Regions from separate parts of the Weizmannia sp. FSL K6-0777 genome, predicted to be linked through region 2. Evidence: riboswitches for the same ligand, from Rfam matches in the RefSeq annotation. Region 2 holds a riboswitch; the other holds the start of a gene.
The links. A riboswitch is a leader RNA that binds a small molecule or an ion and turns the genes downstream of it on or off. The one in region 2 is predicted to bind S-adenosylmethionine.

Region 1 (5,062 bases), 1.4 Mb from region 2:
TGGCTGTTTTACGCTCCCCTATGTACAAAATTTCCTGGGGCCCGTTGGTGTAGTGGCAACCTGCCTGTTCGATGCCGGCAATTCGGTTTTATGCACGGGCGGCACATATTCGATTGCTTCCGCCGTTGCCAACAACGAAAGAACAAATGCGGCATCTTACCTAAAAAAAATGTTTTCATCCATCCCGATGGATACCTATCTGATCATGCTTGCGCTGTCGCTTTTGCATATTACATTGCCGGCAGGCGTGACCACATTTACCGGAATCGTCGGACAGGCAAACGGCTTTCTGGCCATGCTGATGATCGGGATCGGTTTTGAACTCCGGCTTGAAAAAAGCCAGGTTGCGGGCATCTTAAAAGCCGTTATCATCCGTTACGGAATGGCCATCCTGTTTGCAGCATTCTTTTATTTCCTGCTGCCGCTGCCGCTTGAAGTTCGGCTCGTGCTCGTGATTATCGCGTTTGCGCCGATTTCCGCCGTCTGCACGGCATTTACCCAGAAATGCGGCGGCAATGTCGCCATGTCCAGCACGTTTAACTCGTTGTCCATTTTGATCAGCATTGTGTTGATGACCAGCCTGATGGTCGTGCTGAAGATCGCCTGAATCATGAAAAACCGCTTAGAGCTTCCATCCTCTAAGCGGTTTTTTGATGCGGTATCCGGTTTTTCCGAGCAGCCGTTCAGGCACTTGGCGGCTGCCCGGCCGGTCTTGCGTCCAGTCCGTCATGCTCAGGCCTTGGTGTTGATCTTAATCTGATACAAATCCCTTCTCCGGTCGGCCAGTTGCCGGACGGAGCCGCTGTTGCGGTTGCGGCGCAGCTTCTCAAGATCGACATCGCCGACAACGACGGTATCGACATTGGGATCGCATTCCCCGACAATGCCATCGCGGGCAAAACCGAAATCGGAGGGAGAAAAGATCCCGGACTGGGCATACTGGATATCCATGTTTTCCACGTGGGTCAGGTTGCCGACTGTTCCCGCAATACAGGTGTACACCTGGTTTTCAATGGCCCGCGCCTGTGCACAGTAGCGGACGCGCAAATAGGCCTGGCGGTCGTCCGTGCAAAACGGGACAAAAATAATGTTCGCACCGTGGTCGACAGCGACACGGGCCAGCTCCGGAAACTCGATATCATAGCAAATCAGAATCGCAATTTTCCCGCAATCCGTATCAAATACATTGAGTTCGTTTCCTTCCGCGATCCCCCACCATTTCCGCTCATTTGGCGTAATATGGAGTTTGGTCTGCCTCTCAATCGTCCCATCGCGCCGGAACAAAAAAGCGACATTGTAAATGCCCCCGTCTTCTTCCACAAAATGGGACCCGCCGATAATGTTGACATTGTAGCGTACGGCAAGCTCTGTAAACAGTTCAATATATTGGTCTGTGTACCCGGAAAGCCGGCGCACTGCCTGGTCAGGGCGTTTTTCTTCCAGGTAGGACATCAACTGTGTGGTGAAAATTTCCGGAAAAACGGCGAAATCAGAACCGAAATCCGCGGCCACATCGACATAATATTCTACCTGTCTGACAAAATCATCGAAGGAATCAATTTTTTTCATCATATATTGGATCGCTGTAATCCTGACCGGGAACGAAGCATGATAGACACGGCGGGACTTCGGCAAATAATCGACGTTATGCCATTCCATAAGCGTTGCAAATGAAGCGGATGCTGTATCATCCGGCAAATACTGCCTGTTGATCCGCATAATCTGGAACCCTTCAAGCAGCTGGAAGGACAGAACCGGGTCATAAATATTGTGCATCTCGACTTCTTCCACGTATTCGCGCGGGGTCATTTTGTCTTTATATTTGCTGTAATTCGGAATCCGGCCGCCAATGATGATGCTTTGAAGGTTCATTTTCCGGCAAAGCTCTTTCCGTGCCTCATACAAACGGTGCCCGAACTTCATGCGCCGGTATTCCGGGTCGATCATCACTTCAATGCCGTACAGGTTGAGCCCGTGCGGATTATGGTTGGTAATGTAGCCGTTCGCAGTGATCGTATCCCATGTATGCTGGTCTTCGTATTCATCGAAATTGACAATTAAGCTGGAGCAGGAACCGACGATTTTCCCTTCGTATTCCACGCAAAACTGCCCTTCCGGAAAAATCCGGATATGGCTTTCCAGCTGCTCGTGTTTCCACGGCTCCATCCCCGGAAAACATTTTTTCGACAATGCCATAATATCATCAATGTCTTCAAAGCGGATGTTCCGCACCTCGATTTTCTTCTCAAACTTGGATACATCTGTCTCTGGCACAATCTCACACCCTTAACACACTTTTTCTATTATCATACCCTATCCGAATCGGTTTTGCCCGAAAAGCAGCTGAAATGCCGAAAATATAAGTTGACAAATCGGAATAATATTATTTATCATAGTTTTAACAAATTATTTCTATACAGCTTATCAAGAGAGGGGGAGGGACTGGCCCGAGGAAACCTCAGCAACAGATTCTTTTTGGGAATACTGTGCTAATTCCAGCAAGCGCCAAGCTTGGAAGATAAGTTAAGGAGCCTCGCCCTCTTCTTAACTTTTCTTGAAGGGGGCCTTTCTTTTTTGGATCATCCGCATGGCCGGCCGGACCACCACGCACACACGAAATTTATTTTGGGGGGTATGAAAAATGGCTCATATTGATGAAACGAAAGTAGCCCGCATTATGGAATCATTGCAAAAACTGGAGTTTGGAACAGTGGTCATTTCGATCCATGAAGGAAACATCACACAGATCGAAACAACCGAGAAAGTCCGGTTTGCACTGGAAAAGAAAAAAGCGGCACTTCCCAAACAAAAGATGGGATGACGGGCGCCGGCATTCCGGTTATCTCTTTTCCCGTTGTTCGTGCTACACGAATGCCGGCATTTGGATATCGTCCAAATGCCGGATTTGTTTAAGAGTACAGCGGTATGGAAATTTGCGGAAATGCTGTTTTTAAAGCAGCATTCAGGCGGCCAGCCGCTTGCCGGTCGAGTTCATAAAACCCATCCTTTTTTTTCACTTGTTGGTCGAGAATGAACACCCCTTTTTCAATGCAAGTTGTCCCGAGCGAAGCCAAGACCGGTTTCAGGGCGTAATCGAGCGCGAGCAAGTGGCCGAATGTGCCGCCCATGGCGAGCGGCAGCACCTGTTTGCCGGATAAGCCATTTTGCGGCAAAAGATCCAGAAACGTCTTGAGCAGTCCGGAATAAGACGCTTTATAGACCGGTGTCAAAATGATTATCGTATCGCCTTCTTCCACTTTTCTTAATGCCCCGGTGATGGGCGGGCTTTGCCGGGCATGCATTAAATCGCCGGCCGGAAGTTCCCGGATATTGATGAGCTCCGGTTCGTACCCGTGCCCCCTTAACCCGGCCCTGATATAATCACGGATCCCATTTAATCTCGTATACGCAGAAGGGCTCCCGTTCAGCAGTACTATTTTTTCCGCCATATGAATCCCCCATTTCTTCCTTAATTTTTCATTGCATGCAAAACCGGGTGGCCGCTCCCTAAAATGCGGTTTAAAATATGATTGGCCGTTGCTGCAAAGAGGGCGTGGTCCCTTTTCCGCGGATAAGGGAGTTTTACCGGGCAGTCCATCCCAATTTCCCCTTCTTCGATTAACACTACCCGATCGGCAAGGGCGACTGCTTCTTCCACGTCATGTGTCACCAATATGGCCGTAAAATGTTTTTCAAGCCAAAGCGACTGGATCAGCGCATGCATTTCAATCCGGGTTAATGCATCGAGCGCCCCAAGCGGTTCATCGAGGAGAAGGATGTCCGGCTCATGGATTAATGCCCTCGCCAGTGCCACCCTTTGTTTCTGGCCGCCGGATAAAGACGAAGGCCAATCATTTGCACGCCCTTCCAGCCCGACTTTTCCAAGCATTTCAAGTGCCTTGTTCTTCCAGTCGCCCGCAAGGCCAAGCCCGACATTTTGAAGCACGGTTTTCCATGGGAGCAGGCGGCCGTCCTGAAACATCATTTTTGCCGATCCGTTTCTGCCGGATAAAGGCGCCCCGTTTATAAGGATTTTTCCGCCGCTTGCCGCTTCAAGTCCTGAAAGCAGCCTGAGAAGCGTACTTTTGCCGCATCCGCTCCTCCCAACAATCGCAACAAATTCCCCTTTTCTTATTTTTAAATGAAGATGGCGCAGGATGCGATGGCTGCCGAATGATTTCTCCAGCCCCTCAATCTCTACAGCAAACGCCTTTTCTTTCGGCATCGTTTCCTCCTCCTTTATTTTTGATATGACGGGTGCCACTTTAACAATCGTTGTTCTGCGATTTTTGCCAGCCAGTCGGACAGTTTTCCAAGAAGGGCATATAAGACAATACTCAAAACGACAACATCAAGCTGCATGAACTCGCGGGCGTTCATGGCCATATAGCCAATGCCGGAGTTGGATGCAATCGTTTCGGCCACAATCAAGGTTATCCATGTGACCCCGAGCGCATAGCGCACACCGACTAAGATGGAAGGAAGCGCCCCCGGCAGGATCATATGCCAAAAAAGTGCCGTCCCTTTCAGCCCGTAAACTTCTCCCATTTCGATTAGCGCTCTGTCCACCGAGCGGATGCCATGGAACGTATTTAAATAGATTGGAAAAAAGGTGCCGAGCGCAACGAGAAACAGCTTCGCTTCTTCCCCGATCCCGAACCATAAAATGACAATCGGAATTAGGGCAAGGTGGGGAACGTTTCGGATCATTTGCACGGTACTGTCGAGCAGGCTTTCCGCTTTTGTGGACAGCCCGGTAAACAACCCGAGTCCAAATCCGATTCCGCCGCCAACCAAAAATCCGATCAGTGCCCGTTTTGTGCTTGCGCCGATATAATCGAAAAGCTGTCCGGATTGTGTGAGACCCCAAGCCGCTTTTACAACGGCAACAGGGCTTGGGAGCACATTGGGTGGCAAGATGCCAGCAGAACTTGCAAGCTGCCAGGCAAACAGCAGGCAAACCGGCACCACCCACGGCATGACGCGTTTTTTTAACATCAGATCGGCCTCCTTACTTTAATACTTTCGGCAGTGCATCGTTCGCCACAATCTCGCCGAACGG
Region 2 (5,062 bases):
GGGGCTGCCTTGTCCTTTTGTGAAAACCATTGGCCTGCCGTATAGCCGCCGCCTGCACCGGCAAGCAGCGATCCCGAAATCGCAAGCGCCAGCCATTTTCGTTTCATGGTGATGCCCTCCTTGTACAAGAAGCGCCGCCAAAAGCGGGGTTCTTCATCTCGATAATTCAATATATGTACAAGCCGGGGGGCATATGCCGGGAAGCGGAAAAAGACGGCGAAAGTCCCGCACAAGGTGCAATACGGGCTACCGTGAAGCTAAAAAGGGCTCCGGTTTCTTTAGGGGATACGCGATCCCGCCATGTTCATGCGGTTCACGAAACGGCATGAACTGCGGATGGAGCCACCAACCACTGGATTCACAACAGGTAAAAAAAGAAGCCTCTTCCGCTAAGCCGGGAAAGCGAAAACGGAAGAAGCCGTAAAGAGGTTGAGGGGTTCTCCCCCCTCGCTAAAATGGTATCTTAGCATCGCAAAAAATATACGTTTCCTTATCCGGAAAAACCGGATCACGAAACGGCGTCCAATTGCAAAACGGGCCGGTAACCCGCCGCAAAGTCTTCAATCATGGCGCTTGCCGTCGGAAATTTCCCGGCACCCGGACCTGTAAGGGTAATTTTTCCGATCAGGCTGCCGTAAATCGTGACGGCATTGTTGACGCCTTCCACCGCATAAAGGGCGTGTTCGGGAGGGACGAGGACAGGCTTAACGGATGCTTTCAGCGTCCTGCCATCACGGTATATGTCCGCAATATGCTTATAACGGAGTCCCTTCCGATCCGCTCTTTCAATATCCGCAAGCGAGAGGCCGCCTATCCCTTCAACTTCTACTTTCTCCCAGTTCGGCTGGGTTCCGAATACGAGCCGGCTCAGGATCATCAACTTACAAAAGGCGTCCTGCCCTTTTACATCATTGCCCGGGTCAGCTTCTGCATAGCCGTGCTGCCTGGCGATTTCCAACGCTTCTTCAAATGGAAGATGTTTTTCACGCATTTCCGATAAAACAAAATTGGATGTGCCGTTTAAAATCGCCTGTACACGCTGGATGTCATTGACCTGAAGCTGCTGGGAAATCGTCCGAATCACAGGGATGCCGCCTGCGGTTGTCGCTTCGTAACCGACAAACACGCCTTTTTCTTTCGCTTTTTCAAGCAGCACATTCCCATATCGTGCAAACATGACTTTATTGGCAGTAATGACGTGGCAGCCTTTTTCAATCGCTTGTAAACAGTAGGAAAAGCCTGGTTCTTCCCCGACAATCGCTTCAAACACGACTTCAAGATCGGGAATAGCGAGAATTTCCCGGAAGTCCGTCGTGACGAGCACAGAACTGTCAATGTTCCGCTTTTTTCGGGGGTTTTTGATCAGAACCGCTGCAATCTCTACCTCGGCATGCAGCTTTTCTTTCAGCTGCTCGCGGTGGGTCCGGACCGCTTCGTACACGCCCTGGCCGACCGTTCCAAAGCCGAGCAGCGCTGCTTTAATCACCCTCATTTATCCAAAAACCTCCCTATATATAGCGTCTTTCGCCTCTGAAGCGTTTTGTTCATTTAAAACGGTCAAGCGGTCCGACAGTATTCGGTGCAGCCGGTATCCATAAGCTCCCGATCTGGATCAGGTATGCAGACCGTCCGGGCCGCAACATTGTTCAATGGGATCAGCCCAGAACGGTTTCGTATAAGTTTTCCGGATCGCCTGTTGGCATTCGCCATGGCGACCTTCGCACGAATCTGCCGGGCCTGCTCCCCGCTTTTACCGGGCTGTAACGGCTGTTGCTTTTGTAATGGCCTGATCCAGGTCAGCTGTCAAATCTTCAACGGCTTCGAGCCCGACAGACAGGCGGATTAAATCGCCTGTAACCCCTGATTTTTCCAGTTCTTCATCGCTCAGCTGCGAATGCGTAGTCGTTGCTGGGTGGATGATCAGCGATTTCGCGTCGCCGACATTCGCTACATGCGACCACAGCTTAATATTGTCGATCACGCGCCTTCCTGTTTCCCGGCCGCCTTTGACACCAAAGTTGACAATGGAGCCGTAGCCGCCGTTCAAATATTTTTGCGCCAGCTCATGGGACGGATGGTCTTCAAGTCCCGGATAATTGACCCATGCAACATCTGGATGGTTTTTCAGAAATTCCGCGACTTTCAATGCATTTTCGTTATGCCTTTCCACACGCAGATGCAGCGTTTCAAGCCCTTGCAGGAATAAAAAGGCGTTGTCCGGACTTAAAGTCGGCCCGAAGTCGCGCAAAAGCTGAACACGAAGTTTTGTGGCGAACGCAGCCTGTGCCGTGTCGACGCCGTAGCGCAAGCCGTGGTAGCTCGGATCCGGTTCACTAAAGTCCGGAAATTTGTCTGTGTTCCAGTCAAAACGCCCGCCGTCAACGGCAACACCGCCGATCGCCGTTCCGTGCCCGCCGATCCATTTTGTCGCCGAATGGACAACCACGTCCGCGCCCCATTTGATCGGATTCGCGCCATACGGAGAAGCAAACGTGTTGTCGACAATCAAAGGAATACCGTTTTCATGGGCCACTTCCGCCACTTTTTCCACGTCGAGCACCTGCAGGCTTGGGTTGCCGATAATTTCCGCGTACAATGCTTTTGTTTTCGGGGTGATCGCCTGGCGGAACGCTTCAGGGTCGGACCCATCCACAAACTTGACGTTAATGCCATATTTCGGCAATGTCACAGCAAACAAATTATAGGTGCCGCCGTAAAGATTGCTGGCAGATACGATGTCATCACCCGCACGCACGATGTTCAAAATGGAAAAGGCAATGGCCGATGCGCCGGATGATAAACCGACAGCCGCTGTTCCGCCTTCCAGTGCAGCAACACGTTTTTCAAAAACATCCACAGTCGGATTGCCGAGACGGGAATAAATGAAACCTTCTTTTGATAAATTGAAGACGCCCTCTGCATGTTCTGTATCCGGAAAAACGTAAGAAGTCGTCCGGTATACCGGTACGGCGCGCGATCCTGTCGCCGGGTCCGGTTCCTGGCCGCCGTGCAGCAATAAAGTTTCCGGTTGTAATGATGGTTGTGTCATTTTAAAGCCTCCTGATTTTTTAAAATTTTTCCGTGAAAGATGGAAGAGGAAGTGAAAAAACCCTCTTCGTAAGGGAAGAGGGTTACAATGTATGTAAGTTCCTCCCTTATCTTTCAGACGCATGTCTGTAGGAATTAGCACCTTTTCAGGCAAATGCCTGAAGGTTGCCGGGCTTCGCAGGGCCTAGTCCCTCCGCCGCTCTCGATAAGAGTTTCTTTTCATAATTCAATTTTGAATGACTTATTGTTTAAGATTATAGAAGACCAATGGCAAACCGTCAACCTTTTTTTGAAAAAATTTTCTTTTTCTTCTACAATATTGGCGACAATAGCCGGGAAATGGACTCTTTAAACCGCACATAAAGCGGCCGGTTCTGGTAATCATGGAGCGTTAATTCGGTTGATTCGGCCATATCGTCCCGGAAAACGCCGGCAAGTGTGCCGGAAAGCTCACGGTCGTACAGCAAGGCGTTCACTTCAAAATTGAGACGGAAACTGCGCACATCGATATTGGCCGTCCCAACGGAAGCAATTTTCCCGTCTACGACAATCATTTTCGCATGGATGAACCCTTTTTGATAAATGTACACTTTGACGCCCGTTTTTAACAGCTGGCCGATGTTGGAAAGCGTCGCCCAGTAGACAAACATATGATCCGGTTTATTTGGAATCATAATCCGAACATCCACTCCGGATAAGGCGGCAAGCGTCAGCGCATTCAGGAGGCTGTCATCCGGAATAAAATATGGTGTTTGTAAATAAATATATTTTTTGGCGGAATTGATCATTTTAATATAGCTGTTTTTAATCTGCTCCCATTCAGAATCGGGGCCGCTTGAGACGATTTGGATATCGGTTTCACCCTGCGATGGGATGACCGGGAAATAACGTTCTTCATCTCTTACATCGTGCGGTGACGCCTGATTCCAGTCCAAAATAAAGCGAGTCTGCATGGCATAAACAGCACTCCCTACAATCCGTAGATGCGTATCCCGCCAGTAACCGAATTTCTTATTCAGACCAAGATACTCATCCCCAACGTTAAAACCGCCGATATATCCGATCTGCCCATCAATAATCGCCAATTTCCGGTGATTCCTGAAATTGACGCGCAAATTGACGAGCGGGATCCGGGCAGGAAAAAAGGACGCCACTTCCCCACCAGCAACAACAAGCGGCCGGAAAAATTTGCGGCGGAACAGCATTCGCGACCCCATATCATCATAAAGCAGCCGCACCTTTACACCTTCTTTTGCTTTTTGCGACAGCAGTTCAATCAATTCCTGGCCGAGGCGGTCATTCCGGAAAATATAATATACAAGATGAATACTGTCTTTTGCATTCCGGATGTCTTCAAATAAAGCCTCGAATTTTTTCCTGCCATCTGTAAAGATATCGACGTGATTGTCCTGGGAAAGAATCGCCCCGTCATTCATCAGCAGCATATAAACGAGATCCTTGTACTGGATTGTCCGCTCATCATGAAACGGGAACCGGTTTTCGCGCAGCAGTTCAATTTGCTGCTGGGAAATTTCCTTAATGCCGATCTTCTCCTGTACCTTCCAGTCAAAAATTTTCCGGCGGCTTAAATTTTGCCCGAATACCAAATACAGGATAAAGCCGGCAATCGGCAGGAATAATAGCACCAAAAGCCATGCCCAAGTTGCGCCGACATCTCGCCGTTCCAGGAAAATAACGGTTCCCGCCAGAATAAAATTCAAAAGAAACAAGATAACCAGTAGTACCGTTATAATCATTGCGTTCTCCTTTTCGTACACCCTTTGTTCCTGCTTGAGGTTTGTTCCCGGCCGGTATCCGGGAACACGGTGAAGTGTTTTGGAATTGATATAGGATATGTTTGCGCAGCAAAAATAACAATTGTATCATACCATAATATTTGCGCCTTACCTATCGTACAGCACTTTCCCTGCCATTGCATGCAAAAAGAACCGCACCAATGGATACGGTTCTTTTTTTCGTCCTTATTAAAAGTTAACATAGTTTCTCGGGTTTT

Region 1: it holds a riboswitch for S-adenosylmethionine, as region 2 does, so the genes downstream of both, NST70_RS14925 (YezD family protein) here and NST70_RS04005 (O-acetylhomoserine aminocarboxypropyltransferase/cysteine synthase family protein) in region 2, are expected to answer to the same signal.

Annotation. Positions count from the first base shown of each region.
Region 1 is NZ_CP151971.1:3,110,711-3,115,772, forward strand. It holds gene NST70_RS14915 (AEC family transporter) at 1-607, shown strand, start outside; gene NST70_RS14920 (bifunctional GNAT family N-acetyltransferase/carbon-nitrogen hydrolase family protein) at 733-2,277, opposite strand; SAM riboswitch class I at 2,419-2,525, shown strand; gene NST70_RS14925 (YezD family protein) at 2,642-2,821, shown strand; gene ssuE (NADPH-dependent FMN reductase) at 2,910-3,449, opposite strand; gene NST70_RS14935 (ATP-binding cassette domain-containing protein) at 3,470-4,225, opposite strand; gene ssuC (aliphatic sulfonate ABC transporter permease SsuC) at 4,240-4,998, opposite strand; gene ssuD (FMNH2-dependent alkanesulfonate monooxygenase) at 5,012-5,062, opposite strand, start outside.
Region 2 is NZ_CP151971.1:892,742-897,803, reverse strand. It holds gene NST70_RS04015 (S41 family peptidase) at 1-107, opposite strand, end outside; gene NST70_RS04010 (homoserine dehydrogenase) at 509-1,492, opposite strand; gene NST70_RS04005 (O-acetylhomoserine aminocarboxypropyltransferase/cysteine synthase family protein) at 1,751-3,049, opposite strand; SAM riboswitch class I at 3,153-3,260, opposite strand; gene cls (cardiolipin synthase) at 3,360-4,805, opposite strand; gene NST70_RS03995 (peptidoglycan DD-metalloendopeptidase family protein) at 5,034-5,062, opposite strand, start outside.